2 linked regions of the Roseivirga sp. BDSF3-8 genome follow. Each later gene encodes a partner of the first gene's protein in a complex. Links are inferred from orthologs where the notes say so. Each region holds a gene or a part of one and is shown on either strand. Other genes may lie near its edges. The genes, in order: tsaD and tsaE.

Evidence for each region.
Region 2: the proteins of tsaD (region 1) and tsaE are in contact, whole or in part, in a crystal structure (PDB 6N9A), measured with the Thermotoga maritima proteins. The link is inferred for Roseivirga sp. BDSF3-8 from one-to-one orthologs. Residues at the interface, in WP_004082750.1 of Thermotoga maritima: Cys10, Asp11, Arg49, His50, Leu82, Gly84, Gly135, Gly136, Glu154, Thr155, Leu156, Asp157, Asp158, Ser159, Glu162, Asp165, Lys166, Arg169, Leu170, Tyr175, Lys213, Thr214, Leu217, Tyr218, Gln221, Arg222, Asn324; in WP_004082108.1 of Thermotoga maritima: Leu37, Gly38, Lys46, Lys57, Val59, Lys60, Ser61, Thr63, Phe64, Thr65, Leu66, Met67, Val69, Pro71, Tyr82, Arg83, Leu84, Asp86, Asp88, Phe89, Asp93, Ile128, Asp130, Glu131, Arg134.

What each region holds. Positions count from the first base shown.
Region 1 is NZ_JBGNFV010000001.1:397,482-404,506, forward strand. What follows is about bases 1,458-4,364. They hold tsaD (tRNA (adenosine(37)-N6)-threonylcarbamoyltransferase complex transferase subunit TsaD), read right to left. Parts: upstream 3,460-4,364; coding sequence 2,455-3,459; downstream 1,458-2,454. Other genes in these bases: AB9P05_RS01495 (NlpC/P60 family protein), read right to left, coding at 1,458-1,575; smpB (SsrA-binding protein SmpB), read right to left, coding at 1,585-2,052; AB9P05_RS01505 (thioesterase family protein), read right to left, coding at 2,039-2,443; AB9P05_RS01515 (translocation/assembly module TamB domain-containing protein), read left to right, coding at 3,528-4,364. Outside these bases: AB9P05_RS01485 (hypothetical protein), read right to left, coding at 1-236; AB9P05_RS01490 (HNH endonuclease), read right to left, coding at 267-776; more of AB9P05_RS01495, read right to left, coding at 781-1,457; more of AB9P05_RS01515, read left to right, coding at 4,365-7,025.
Region 2 is NZ_JBGNFV010000001.1:3,134,711-3,141,827, forward strand. Bases 1,542-4,540 are described here. They hold tsaE (tRNA (adenosine(37)-N6)-threonylcarbamoyltransferase complex ATPase subunit type 1 TsaE), read right to left. Parts: upstream 3,268-4,540; coding sequence 2,815-3,267; downstream 1,542-2,814. Other genes in these bases: AB9P05_RS13085 (alanine dehydrogenase), read right to left, coding at 1,596-2,822; AB9P05_RS13095 (PglZ domain-containing protein), read right to left, coding at 3,260-4,540. Outside these bases: AB9P05_RS13070 (RNA polymerase sigma factor), read left to right, coding at 1-481; AB9P05_RS13075 (hypothetical protein), read left to right, coding at 490-930; tnpA (IS200/IS605 family transposase), read left to right, coding at 1,088-1,534; more of AB9P05_RS13095, read right to left, coding at 4,541-4,819; AB9P05_RS13100 (HD domain-containing protein), read left to right, coding at 4,903-6,135; lpxD (UDP-3-O-(3-hydroxymyristoyl)glucosamine N-acyltransferase), read left to right, coding at 6,172-7,117. UniProt on the Escherichia coli protein: Required for the formation of a threonylcarbamoyl group on adenosine at position 37 (t(6)A37) in tRNAs that read codons beginning with adenine.

The sequences.
Region 1 (7,025 bases):
GCAACCACCATTTTAATCTGTGCCACATTCTCTATAGAATGATTTTTAAAGGCCAGTTTTAAGTTATCAGATAATTCTTTGTTTGAATGGGTAAATAAAGAATTACAAGAAATGAGATAAGGGTTTAATTTAATATGGACTTTACTTTTAACGTAAAAAAAGTAACCGACCAAAAAACTAATTAATAGGCCACTAATTCCACCAATAACAAGTGAAGGCACTGAAATATCTTCCATAAAGTAGCTGGGTTTTTAAAAGACTACGAATCACACCACCGCCTTACGCAGCAGAAACGGCTCCCACTCGGCGTGGGCGTCGCCTGAGAAGTCGCGGAGGAAGGTCATGTAGGAGGGTTTTGTTGGTTTTGTTTTAAGGATCATATCTGCGTGCTCGGGCAGGCGATCGCCTTTGCGGGCATTGCAGCGCTTACAGGCCGTGACCAGGTTGGTCCACAGGCTGCGCCCGCCCCGGCTGCGGGGCAGCACATGGTCGAGCGTGAGCTCTTTGCCGGCACCACAGTACTGGCAGGTAAACTTATCTCTTTTAAATACATTCTGGCGGGTGAGGACCACCCCACGGTAGGGCAGCTTGATGTATTTATGTAAACGGATGACAGCCGGAACAGGAAACTCGTCGTTCACCGTGTGCAAAGCATATCCTTCGGCTTGCGTGACCAGATCGGCTTTGTTTAGCCATACGAGCACAAAGGCGCGCTCTACGGAACAAACCATCAGGGGACTGTAGTCCTGATTAAGGATCAATACTCTACGTTTCATGCGTTTACGTTTGTTTCATTACTCGTCTTATCGCGGTTAGTTGATGCGTATGTTTATTTCGGTCTGCATTGAATATGCCTGTTTCATCTACCTGGTCCTTGCGTACCCGGCCACTGGCATGAATGACGGTGCGGTCTTCCAGTAGTATGCCTACATGGTTGCCGCCGGTCTCACTTCCCTTAAAGAAAAGCACATCGCCCGGTATGGCGTCCGGGAGGCTATCTACGTGACTACCCTGCTGTACCTGCTGAGAGGCATCGCGGTGCAGGGAGTAGCCGCAGATACGGTAAACCATCTGGGTGAAGCCGGAACAGTCAATACCAAACGGTGACTTACCTCCCCAGAGATAGGGCGCATGGATGTACTTCTCAGCCGTTTGCTTCAGAAATTCAAAATCACGCTTTTGCCCCAGGCTTTTGGACTCGCCATTGAAGGCAAGCTGCTCCTCTACTTTAAAAAGCTCATTGGTAGAAATGGGAAGAACACTACCTATAAGCACCTGAATATAATGCTTTTTGAATAAAATACCAGTCACCAGATCCGTGCAGATTTTATAGTCGGCATTGCTTACTGCATCAAAATATTCGGCACTGATGGGGTAGAATTGGGTATGGTCTATCCAGCCTTCATAGTTATCCCACTGAATACGAATACGCGCCCACCGGTGGTCTTTTGCCCACTCAAGCACGGTGTAGTGGTCCCCGAAAAGGAGTTGTGTCACCATCTCTGCACGGTCTGTAGGTTCCTTACGTACAGGGATAAGGGTGAGTCGGCAGATGCCGTGTTGGTTCTCTTCCATAGCTTATTATTAGTAGCGGATACGGCTCATTTCCCGCTTTTGGTCTTTTTCTTTTATGCTCTGTCTCTTATCGTGAAGCTTTTTACCCCGGGCCAGGGCAATCTCCAGTTTAGCCAGGCCGCGGTCGTTAATAAAGAGTTTGCTGGGCACTATGGTGAGGCCCTTCTCCTCAAGCTTGGTTTTGAGCTTATTCAGTTCGCGGCGCTGCAGCAGGAGCTTACGCTCGCGCTTTGCATCGTGGTTTTCATGTGTGCCCAGTTCATAAGGAGTGATGTGCAGATCACGGACAAATAGCTCATCATTGTGAAATACACAAAAGGCACTTGACAAATTTACCTTACCCATACGGATGGACTTGATCTCGGTGCCCTTCAGGGACATACCGGCGATGTACACGTCGAGGAATTCGTATTCGTAACGTGCCTGCCGGTTACGTATGCTTATGTTATTGCTAAACTTGCTTTTATCTTTTGCCATTTCTGATTTTGTTAAAAACCGCGTCTATCTTTTCGCGGGGCAGTACCTTCTGCCCGGTACGGCCGGTGGCGACTGTCCGGTCGCCCACCTTCGCCTGGTAGGTGCAGACGATGCTATTTCCTTCCAGGCTCTCTATGGTAGCAGTAATGGCTACCTCCTCCCCTACGAAAGCCGGGGCGAAATGTTCTATACTTAGCATGGTGCCGATCCCCTCCTCGCCGTCTTCTTTCATTTCAAGAACAAAGAGCCGTGAAGCCCACTCAATGTCTCTGGCCAGGGCAAAGGTAGCACATACGGGGTGCACCTGCTGGCCATGGAAGGAAGCGGTGTCCGATTCCTGGACAGTGGTGCGGTAGGTTTTGGTATCTCCTTTGTTAAAAAGTGCTTTCATGGGGCCATTGTTCAGAGAGGCATGCGAGGCATGGGAGACACATCCAGGGAGGCAAACTGCCCTGCCAGGTACTGGTAGTGTGCCGCCATGGCAATCATGCCGGCATTATCCGTACAGTATTCGAAAGCAGGAATATACACATTCCAGCCCTGTTTTTCCGCTTCGGACTGCAGCTTGCTGCGCAGGCCGCTGTTCGCACTCACCCCGCCGGCAATGGCTATTTCGCTGATACCCGTCTCGCGGGCGGCCCTTTTTAGCTTCTTCATAAGCATGCTGATAAGGGTACGCTGTATGCTCGCGCAGATGTCGGGCAGGTTATTTTGCACAAAATCAGGATCCTTCTTTTTCTGATCACGGAGGAAATACATGAAGGCTGTCTTGATGCCGCTAAAGCTATAGTTGAGCCCCTGCATCTCGGTCTCGGGAAACTCAAAGGCTTCGGGGTTACCTTCTTTCGCGTACTTATCGATGAGGGGTCCGCCTGGATAAGGCAGCTCCATGAGCTTAGCCGTCTTATCAAAGGCCTCCCCTACTGCATCGTCCTGCGTTTGCCCGATAACGGTCATGTCCAGGTGGCTGTCTACCCGTACAATCTGGGTATGCCCGCCACTAACGGTGAGGCAAAGAAATGGAAATGAGGGCTTTGGCTCATCTATGAAATGAGCCAGAATATGGGCCTGCATATGATTTACCTCTATAAGGGGAATGCCCAGCCCCATTGCAAAGCCCTTGGCAAAGCTGGTGCCTACCAAAAGCGCACCCAGGAGGCCGGGACCACGGGTAAAAGCCACGGCATTCAGCATCTTTTTATCTATATTTGCCTCCTTTAGCGCCTGGTCTATTACGGGTACGATGTGCTGCTGATGTGCCCTGGAAGCCAACTCGGGAACTACACCACCGAATTTTTGGTGTATTTTTTGTGTAGCTATAATATTAGAAAGGACGTTACCCTGCTGAATAACAGCGGCGGAGGTTTCGTCACAAGAGGATTCTATCGCCAGGATAGTAGGAGACATTAGCGTTGGCAACAAAGTCAAATTTTTGGCAAGTTATTAAAAATGGGATACTACGACCAATTCTTTATTTGGTCGCACTATCGCTATTGATCTTTGTGCTGTCGGTAGCTGCGCTGCAAAGCCCCTGGGTGCAAACAAAGATCGTACAGCAAATCTCCGAAAATCTTACCGAAAAACTAGGCTTCCCGGTCTCTATCAAATATGTAAACATCAGATGGTTTGACACCATCCTGCTGGAAGATGTGCAGGTGCGCGACAAGCAGGACAACCTGATGATAGGGGTGGACCGCCTGCGTGTGAACTTTGACTACCGGGAGATGTTCGCCGACGAGCTGCACCGGATAGATGAGATAAGGCTGTATGATGCAGAGGTAAACATGGTGCGCTATCCTGCAGACAGCGAGATCAATATAAACCAGTTCGTAAGGCGCGTAAAGGAGCTTACAAAGCCTAAAAATCCTAAAAAGAACCCTACCTACCTGTATATCGACCGGGTCGTGTTTGCCGATAGCCGCTTTACCATGAATGATATGCTGAAAGACTCTATACCGGAGGGCTTCGACTACTATCACTTCACTATGGAGGACCTGGACATCCACGGGCAGGAATTTAACGTGCGTGCGGACACGATGGCGGTGGATATCAAGCGGATGTATGCGAAGGAACGGAAGACGAACACGGCAATCAATAAGCTGACTACCTACTTCCGCTTTTCAGAGAGTGCCATGGAGTTCTACAACATGAACTTCAGCCTGGGCCAGAGCCTGCTGCAGGACACCCTGGTCTTTACCTATAACGAATCGGCCAACCTGAGCTACTTCAATGACAGTGTCCGGGTGTTGGCTAAACTGGACAATTCAGTCATCCACACCAGCGACCTGGCTCTTTTTGCGCCGTCGCTTAAAGAATTTAACCAGCGATACACGGTAAGCGGTACGGTACGGGGTAAGGTCACCAACTTTACGGCGCGCAACCTGGAGCTGGATTTTGGCCGCAGCAGCAGTCTCAAAGGGAGGCTGTCTTTTGAAGGCCTGCCGGATGTGGAAAACACGTTCATACAGGCTGAGGTGGAGAACTCTGCCATCAATGCGGCTGACCTGGAGCCCTACATTAAGCCGGACACGTACGACCGCCTGCAGGTATTCGGGCGCAGCTACTTCAATGGTCGCTTTACGGGCTTTGTCAATGACTTTGTGGCGAATGGCAACTTCCGTACTCCCCTGGGTACCATTGACTCGGACATTAACCTGAAAATACGCGAAACAGGGGCGGCAAGTACTTACACGGGTTCGCTGGCGCTGACCAACTTTAACCTGGGGCGGCTGACGGGGCGACCTGAAGATGTGCAGCGGGTAACTATGTCAGGAACCATTAACGGCTCGGGCTTTAGTGTGGAAGAGGCGGATGTGGAAGTGGACGTGGAAGTGGCTAAGCTGGGCTTGAAGGGGTACAATTACCGGAACATCGTTACGGAAGCCAAGCTTTCCAATGAGTTTTTTGAAGGAAACCTCTCGGTGGATGATCCCAATATGCAGTTTACAGGCTATGCTTCGGTAGACCTTCGTGATGACCGGAATCACATCCGGATCAATGCGAACCTGGATACCATGCGCCTGCACGTACTGAACCTGATGGAAGAGGAGCTTGCACTGCACAGTCAACTGGACGTGGACATAACCGGTCTGGATGTGGACAGTATCACCGGTAGCGGTTTCTTGCGGGATACCCGCATACGCTATCAGGGCCGAAGCCTGAACCTGGACTCCCTGGTGTTTGACTCATATCGTGAAGCAAACTACAGGGAGCTGCACGTAGGCTCGGAACGCATGCGGGTGGATGCCCGCGGGCAGTTTGATTACCGCCCGCTGATCAAGGACCTCAAACGGCTTTTGAAAGAGTATCAACTGGCTTTTGAAAACGAGCAGGATGCACTGGATGCATATTACGCAAACCTGCGGGATACTACCTATGCGGACTACCAGGTAGAATTTTCCGCCCAACTGGACAATGCTAACCCGCTGCTGCAGCTACTGGTGCCGGAGTTGGAAATAAGCCGAAACACGCGCCTGGAAGGAAGCTTTAACGGAGGTTATACCTCTATCGTACGGCTGAATACCATGGTGGATACGCTGGCCTACAAATCAAACGTATGGCATAACCTGCAGGCGGACATCACTACTTCCAAAATAGCAGACAGCACGGCTGTACTGGCCAGTGGCTTTGTGGGAGCGGAGATGCTGGAGCTGGAAAATGTGGCCGCCCTGAGAGATCTGAGTGTAGAGGGCATCTGGGACAGGGACCACATCGACTTCTATGCCTATGCAGAACAGGAGGGGGGCGAAAATTATGCAAATGTATCCGGTGAGCTGGAATTTCTCACGGATAGCACTGTCATCAGCTTCCTGGATGACACTGAGTTTCAGGTACTGGAAAAGGTATGGCGGGTGAGTGACCGAAACCGCATTACCCTGGCGGGGGGCGATGTGGTGGTGCAGGACCTGCGGGTGTTTAATGAAGACCAGCGAGTGGCAGCCAACGGGGTGCTATCAGATTCCGTGGGTGATGTATTTAAGCTGGATGTAGATAACTTCCTGGTGGAGAACCTGAACTCGCTGCTGGAGGATACGCAGGTGTTTGGCACCTTCGACGGCAGTATTGACGTGCGGGGCTTTTTTGGTGAAAGGCTCCTGGAGAGCAACTTTATTCTTTCACGCTTCCGGGTAGGCCGCTTTCCCGTGGGGCGCATTATCGGTAATACGGTGTACGAACGCGAGCAGGACCGCATGCGCACCACACTTAATGTGAACCGTGAAGGAGAAGAGATCATCGCGGTAAACGGCTTTTATTACCCCCGCCGTGAAGAAAACTCACTGGAGCTGGTCGCTAACTTTGACGGGGCTAACCTGAATGTCGTGGAGCCATTTGTAGATGATATCTTTACGGAAATACAAGGGAAAGCCTCGGGCCGGTTTACCATATCCGGCACCCTCTCCTACCCGATACTGAGGGGCCGCGGGGACTTCCGTAACGGCAGGGCACACTTTAACTATCTCAATACAGACTATACTTTTAACGGCGGGCTTATTTTTGATGATAACGAGATCGGTGTACGTAACCTGGAGCTACGTGATGCGGGCAACAACCTGGCCCTGCTTACGGGAGGTTTCTTCCATGATGGCTTCCGTGATTTTGTTATAGACCTGCACGGGGAGATGGAGAACTTCCGGGTGCTGAATACCACCGCAGAGGATAATGAGCTGTACTACGGCATGGCTCATGTGACTGGCTCCCTGGATATACTGGGAGCGCCCAGCAATCTGAACATCGATGCCACGGCGGTAACGGAACCTAACACGCGCCTCTTTATCCCGGTAGAGATGGATGAGGACCTGACTGACAAGTCGTACGTGAACTATGTGGACCGCTCGGACTCTGTGATCAGGGCCACTATAGAGGGTGAGCTGGAGGCGGTGGACCTCAGAGGCATACAGATGGAGTTTGACCTGGGCATTACGCCAGATGCGTATGCGGAAATCATTTTTGACATAAAGGCGGGGGATATTATC
Region 2 (7,117 bases), 2.7 Mb from region 1 along the record:
CTTTAGTATTGCGCTCAGGATACTATCTCACCGGGAAGAGGCTGAAGAAGCGGCCCAGGATGCATTTATGAAGGCTTTTCAGGGGCTGGGCTCATTTAGCGGCCAGTCTAAATTCTCTACCTGGCTCTACCGTATCGCGTGTAATGAAGCACTGGCCAGGGCGCGTAAAAAGAAGCGCTATGCGGTGGATATAGATGATGTGGAGGAGGTAAAGCTGCCCTGGGATAGTTTTGCTGACCAGTATAAACAGCTCGAGCACAAAACGCGACAGAAATATATACGTATGGCACTGGACAGGCTGCCTGATAACGACCGGCTCCTGATCTCGTTATACTACCTGCAGGAGCAGTCTGTGGCTGAGGTGGCTGAGGTAACCGGGCAGGAGGCTAACACTGTCAAGGTACGGATACACAGGGCGCGTAAGAAACTGCACACAGCCCTGGCGGGCTTATTAGAAACAGAACTAAAGGAATTGCTTTAATATAGGTCATGATGGACGAACGAGACGACTGGAAATTCGACGACCTGCTGGGGGAGGAAATCCGCAAGGCAAGCACGGATAAGGCGCCGGATGACTTCAGCCTGCGACTTATGAAACGGATGAACGCGGAGATGGCTCCTTCAGCTTCAGCAAAGGAGATAGAGGTAAAGGACTACTCACTACTGGGTAGCAGGGGCAGGTGGTTCATCCTGCTTATCTGCGTGGCGCTGATAGGGTTTGGGTTCTCCCTTAGTGATGGGGAAGGCGGCCTGAACTACCTGGATCAGCTGACGGCTTATCTTGATGGCGTCACCTTACCTGAGGTATCATTTTCTATTAACTTTTCCTCACACTTGCTTTACATGACGGCGTTAGCTATTGCCGCTATCACCGGGCTGCTCTTTACTGATAAGGTGATCTCCCGGTTTTTCGGAGGATTGAAATACTAACGTATCATTTCTGTAAACCAACCCACTAAATAAAAAGGGCAGTCTGCAGACTGCCCTTTTCTATTAGAGATTCCTTTTATTTTATTAATCGAATTAAAACCACCGTCTTAGACGGTGGTCATGTTTGAGGGCTATGCCAGTAGGGGTATATTGTGGAATGAGCAAGTATCGTAAGCTATCGCATAGCTTTTACTATTGTGTCTATCATGTAGTATGGACCCCGAAGTACCGCCACCGTATACTTCGTGATATTGTTGCAGATACGTTGGAGAATAAGATAAAGACGATATGTGAATGGAAGGAGGTCAAGGTAGAAGAGTTGAACATTCAGCCAGATCACGTTCATTTGGTATGTAGTATACCTCCGAAACTTAGTGTATCAGACTTCATGGGTATTCTCAAGGGTAAGACAGCGATCATGATGTTTAAGAACTTCAAGAGTCTTCGCAGAAAACCCTATTGGGGCAATCATTTTTGGTCACGAGGCTATTTTGTAAGTACGGTAGGCATAGATGAAGAAAAGATAAAGCGGTATGTTAAGTATCAGGAGAAGGAAGATAAGAAAGAGGATGGGGATATAGATATCCCGCTATTCGATAACTGACTATCCCCCTTTGGGGGTAATAACCATTGAAAACCCCCTCCTTTGGTGGGGGTAATTTATTCTACATCCTTGCGGCTCTGAACAGCTCGAGGTCCTTATGCTTCATGCCGAACTTATTAGCCACATGCTTATTGGTGAGGTTGCCTTTGTACGTATAAACGCCGCGCATAAACCAATTGTGGGTAAACACGAGGTCTTCAATGCCGCCTACTTCTCCGGCCTGGATAAGTATGGGGGTGAAGATGTTGCTAAAGGCGGTAGTGGCTGTGCGTGCCACTCTTGAAGGTATATTAGGCACGCAGTAATGGATGACGCCATGCTTCCGGAATACGGGGTTTCGGTGTGTGGTGATCTCTGAGGTTTCGACACAGCCGCCCTGGTCTATACTAACATCGATTATGATAGACTCAGGTGGCATTTGCATCACCATTTCCTCAGAAATGATACAGCGGTAGCGTCCCTTCTCCATCCGGATGGCCCCGATGAGTACGTCTGCTGTTTTAAGTGATTGGGCGAGGGTGGCTGTATCCAGCACACTGGTATACACCTGCTGGCCCAGCAACTGTTTCACACGGCGCAGTTTATAAATGTGATTATCGTAAATCTCTATTCGTGCACCCAGGCCCAGGGCTGCACGGGCGGCATATTCAGCCACAGTGCCGGCGCCAAGTATGACCACCTTAGTAGGAGGAACACCGGTAATACCCCCCAGGATGACACCTTTGCCCTGAGTGGCCGTGCTCAGGTTCTCTGCCGCTATCAGCATGACGGTACTGCCTGCTATCTCACTCATGGCGCGGACGACCGGCATGCCGCCTACCTTATCTTCTATCAGCTCAAAAGCGATACCTGTTACCTTTTTACGGTTGAGGTCGTCAATGTATGAGCTTTTGCGGTTGCCTATCTGCAGGGCGGAGATGAGTGTAGTGCCTGGTTTGAGGTAGTCTATCTCTTCCTCATTCGGAGGCTCCACCTTAAGCACAATGTTGCATTCGAATACCTCTTTGGTACTGTAGGCGATCTTGGCGCCTGCATCACTGTATTCGTTATCACTGAACTTGGAGGTAGCACCTGCTCCGGCCTCTACCACTATCTGGTGGCCGTTGTTTACCAGCAGTGCCACCGACTCGGGGGTCAGTGCGACCCTGTTCTCCTGTAGGGAGTTTTCTTTGGGTATGCCTATCAGCAATGACGTATTGCCGGTGCGAATTTTCTGAAGTTGCTCTTGAGGGTATAGCGTTGTTTCTTTTGCCAGTTCCTCAAAGCCTGAGGTCATTTTCCTACTCATGGTGCGACACTTGGAACATTCTGCGATCGTCAGCGCTAACAAAAATAGTAATTTTGAAGTACCGATCAGGCAGCAGGTCGGGAATTTTAGAGGGCCACTCTACCCAGCACAGGTTTCCTGAGTAAAAATACTCTCCGATACCTATGTCCTGGGCCTCTTCCTGATCGTTGATGCGGTACAGGTCAAAATGATAAAAGGTTTGCCCGGATTCATTTCCGTATTCATTCACCAGGGAGTAAGTAGGGCTGCTAACGGTATCCGTAACGCCGAATACCTGAGCAAGGGTCTTGATAAGGGTGGTCTTTCCGGCGCCCATTTCTCCCTCAAGAAGCCAGACCTTTTTATCTCCGGCAGCGTCTATCAGCTCCTGGGCTACTCTTGGCAGATCCTCCGGATTCTTACATTGCCATGCGGGTATGCCTTGTTTCTGTTTACTACTATCCATTTTTAGAACTCAGCGTAATAAAGGGGATAATCATCTCTTCCATGCTCACGCCACCGTGCTGGAAGGTGTCCTTATAGTGGTTTACGTAATAATTATAGTTATTCGGGTAGGCAAAGAAATAGTCTTCTACTGCAAATACATAGGATGTGGATACATTTACCTTTGGCAGGAAAAGGTCTTCAGGCTTGTATACTGAGAATACATTTTCTCCGTCGTAGCCAAGGTTTTTGCCCTGTTTGTAGCGCAGGTTGGTATTCACGTTACGGTCGCCAATGATTTTGAAGGGTTTTTTGACCCGAATGGTTCCATGGTCTGTGGTGATCATAAGCTGACCGCCCTTTTCACCGATGCTGCGGATCAGGTCCAGCAGGGGTGAGTGCTGAAACCAGCTATGAGTAAGTGAGCGATAGGCGGCCTCGTCCGGAGCCAGCTCCCTAATCATCTCCAGGTCAGTGCGCGCATGGCTTAGCATGTCCACGAAATTATACACCACTACGTTCAGGTCATTGCTCATCAGGTTGTGCACATTTTCCACCAGTTGGCGGCCCTGGTTTACGTGCAGTATCTTGTGATAGCTAGACTTGATGTTGAGCTTATTCTTTTCGATCTGACGCAGCAGGAAGTCTTCCTCGTGCATGTTCTTACCTTCGTCGTCGTCTTCCCCTTTCCAGATGTCCGGGTGAAACTTGGCCATATCCGTAGGCATCATGCCGGAGAAAATGGCATTGCGGGAGTAGGCGGTGGTGGTGGGCAGGATGGAGTAGTATGATTCTTCCTCCTCTACGCGGAAATATTCACTGATCACGGGCTGCAGCACCTTCCACTGATCATAGCGCAGGTTATCTATTACCAGAAACCACAGGCTTTTATTTTCCTGTAAGGCAGGAAATACCTTTTTGCGCATAAGCTGGTGGCTCATCACCGGCCGGTCGCTGTCCGGGTCGTTCAGCCACTCTTCGTAGTTGTCTATAATGAATTTGGTAAAGTTGGCGTTGGCCTCGGTCTTCTGCATGTCCAGTACTTCAAACATGCTTTTGTCTTCCGTATTCTCGATCTCCAGCTCCCAGTATATCAGCTTTTTATATACGTCCGCCCAGTCTTCATGATTCATTTGCTCACTAAAGGCCATACTGATATTACGGAAGTCCTGCTGGTAGCCGATGTTGGTGCGTTCGGATACCAGCCGCTTATTTTCGAGCAGTTTTTTAGCGCTGAGCAGTATCTGATTCGGATTTACCGGCTTGATAAGATAATCGGCAATCTTGGAACCGATAGCCTCCTCCATGATGTGCTCTTCCTCACTTTTGGTGATCATCACCACTGGTGTGGAGGGACGCAGGCTCTTTATCTGCGTAAGTGTTTCCAGCCCGGTCATGCCCGGCATATTCTCATCCAGGAAAACCAGGTCGAAGGATGAATCTTCGCACGCTTCTACTGCGTCGGCACCGCTGTTTACCGGCGTTACGTCGTAACCCTTCTTTTCTAAAAACAGTATATGTGGTTTAAGCAGATCGATCTCGTCGTCTGCCCATAAAATGGTATATCTTTGCATCCGATTATTTTGCCTTTATGTGTGGCTTCTTTATATAGTCAGCTTAAATTAAAAAAATCCTGCACCGTATCGATTCCGGACCTTTGAATAAAAATAAAATACTTAATGACCCCGTGTATGGGTTTGTAACCATACATAGTGACCTGGTGTTCGATATAATCGAGCATCCGTATTTCCAAAGGTTACGCAGGATCAAGCAGTTGGGTTTAACGGACCTTGTCTATCCGGGAGCCCTGCACACACGATTTCACCATGCCATAGGGGCCATGCACCTGATGCGCAACACGCTGGATAACCTGCGCAGCAAGGGGCACTTTCTTTGGGACCAGGAGATGGAGGCGGCCCAGATCGCTATTCTGCTGCACGATATTGGTCATGGTCCTTTCAGTCATGCGCTGGAGTTCAGCCTGCTGAAGGGGATTCCTCATGAAAAACTTTCTCTTCAGATCATGGAAGAGCTGAACCGGCATTTTAAGGGAAAGCTTGACCTGGCCATACAGATATTTACCGGACGCTATCCGCGAAAGTTTTTCAATGAACTGGTAAGCAGCCAGCTGGATATAGACCGCCTGGACTACCTGAAGCGGGACAGCTTTTTTACAGGAGTAAGCGAGGGTACGATAGGTGCGGACCGCATCATTAAAATGCTGGAAGTACACGAAGACGCCCTGGTAGTAGAGGAGAAGGGCATTTATAGTATAGAGAACTTTTTAAGTGCCAGGCGACTAATGTATTGGCAGGTGTATCTGCACAAAGCCACGGTGAGTGCAGAAAAAATGCTGATATCTGTGATAAAACGGGCACGGGATTTGGTACGATCGGGGCATGAGGTGTTTGCCAGTCCTGCCTTAAAGCTTTTTTTAGAAGAAGAGGTGACGCTTTCGCGATTTAAGGAGGAGCCTCATTTTCTGGAGGCTTTTTGCCAACTGGATGATTATGACATCTGGGGAGGTATAAAAATATGGAGCCGGCATGAGGATGCTATCCTTAGCAGGCTCAGCAACATGTTGTTGCATAGAAAGTTATTTAAAGTAATATTATCCAATGAAGAGGCCGAGCAGGAGGATCTGGATAGATTAAAAGAGCGAATTATGGAGGCATTTTCTATTTCTGAAGAAGAGGTAGGGTACTTCCTGGTATATGGCTCCATGAGTAATTCTGCTTATCTGGCCGGCGGACAGACGATCAATGTACTCACGAAGAGCGGTGATGTAATGGATGTGGCGGCAGCCTCCGACCTTCCAAACATTAAAGCAATGAGTAAAATTGTCAGGAAGTATTACATTTGCTGGCCAAAGAGTGTGCCGTTCGACTGATTTTTGGGCTTAACATAATTATTACCCGGCTGCCTGATGGAATTCACTGTAAACCAAATAGCACAAATACTTGATGGAACCCTCGAGGGTGACGGAGACACGCGCGTGTCTGAGCTTACCAAAATAGAGGAGGCGACTCCAACGGGTATTTCTTTCCTGTCCAATCCTAAATACGAGCCTTTTCTTTACGAAACCGATGCCGCAGCAGTTATCGTGCGTAAAGACCTGACGCTGAAAAAGCCGGTGAAACCTGCCCTTATCCGGGTAGAGGATCCCTATCTGGCTTTTACAGCTCTGCTGGAAGCCTATCATAAAGCGACTCTCAGCGCCAAGACTGGAGTGGAGGACCCGGCCTATATGGCGAAAGACGCTACGGTAGGAGAGAATGTGTACCGGGGTGCTTTTAGTTATATAGGTAATGGCGCTAAGGTAGGCAACAATGTGAAGATCTATCCGCACGTATATATTGGTGATGGTGTTACCGTGGGTGACGATACCGTTTTATACAGTGGGGTGAAAATATACAGCGGGTGTAAGGTGGGTAGTAACTGCACTATACATTCGGGCACGGTAGTAGGTAGTGATGGCTTTGGCTTTGCTCCTCAGAAGGACGGTACGTATAAGCCTATACCGCAGGTGGGGGTGGTAATAATAGAAGATAATGTGGATATAGGGGCTAATACTACCATAGATCGTGCGACTATGGGAGAAACGCTGATCCGCAAGGGTGCCAAGCTGGATAACCTTATTCAGATCGCCCATAATGTAGAAGTAGGTGAAAATACTGTGATTGCGGCGCAGGCAGGTATCTCCGGCTCTGCCAAACTGGGCAGGAACTGCGTGATTGCCGGACAGGTAGGCGTGGTGGGCCATATAAAGGTAGCCGATAAGACCACAGTGGCGGCCCAGTCGGGTGTGCCGAAGACCATAGAGGAACCCGGATCTACACTGATGGGAAGTCCGGCTTTCGAGCATGGAAAAT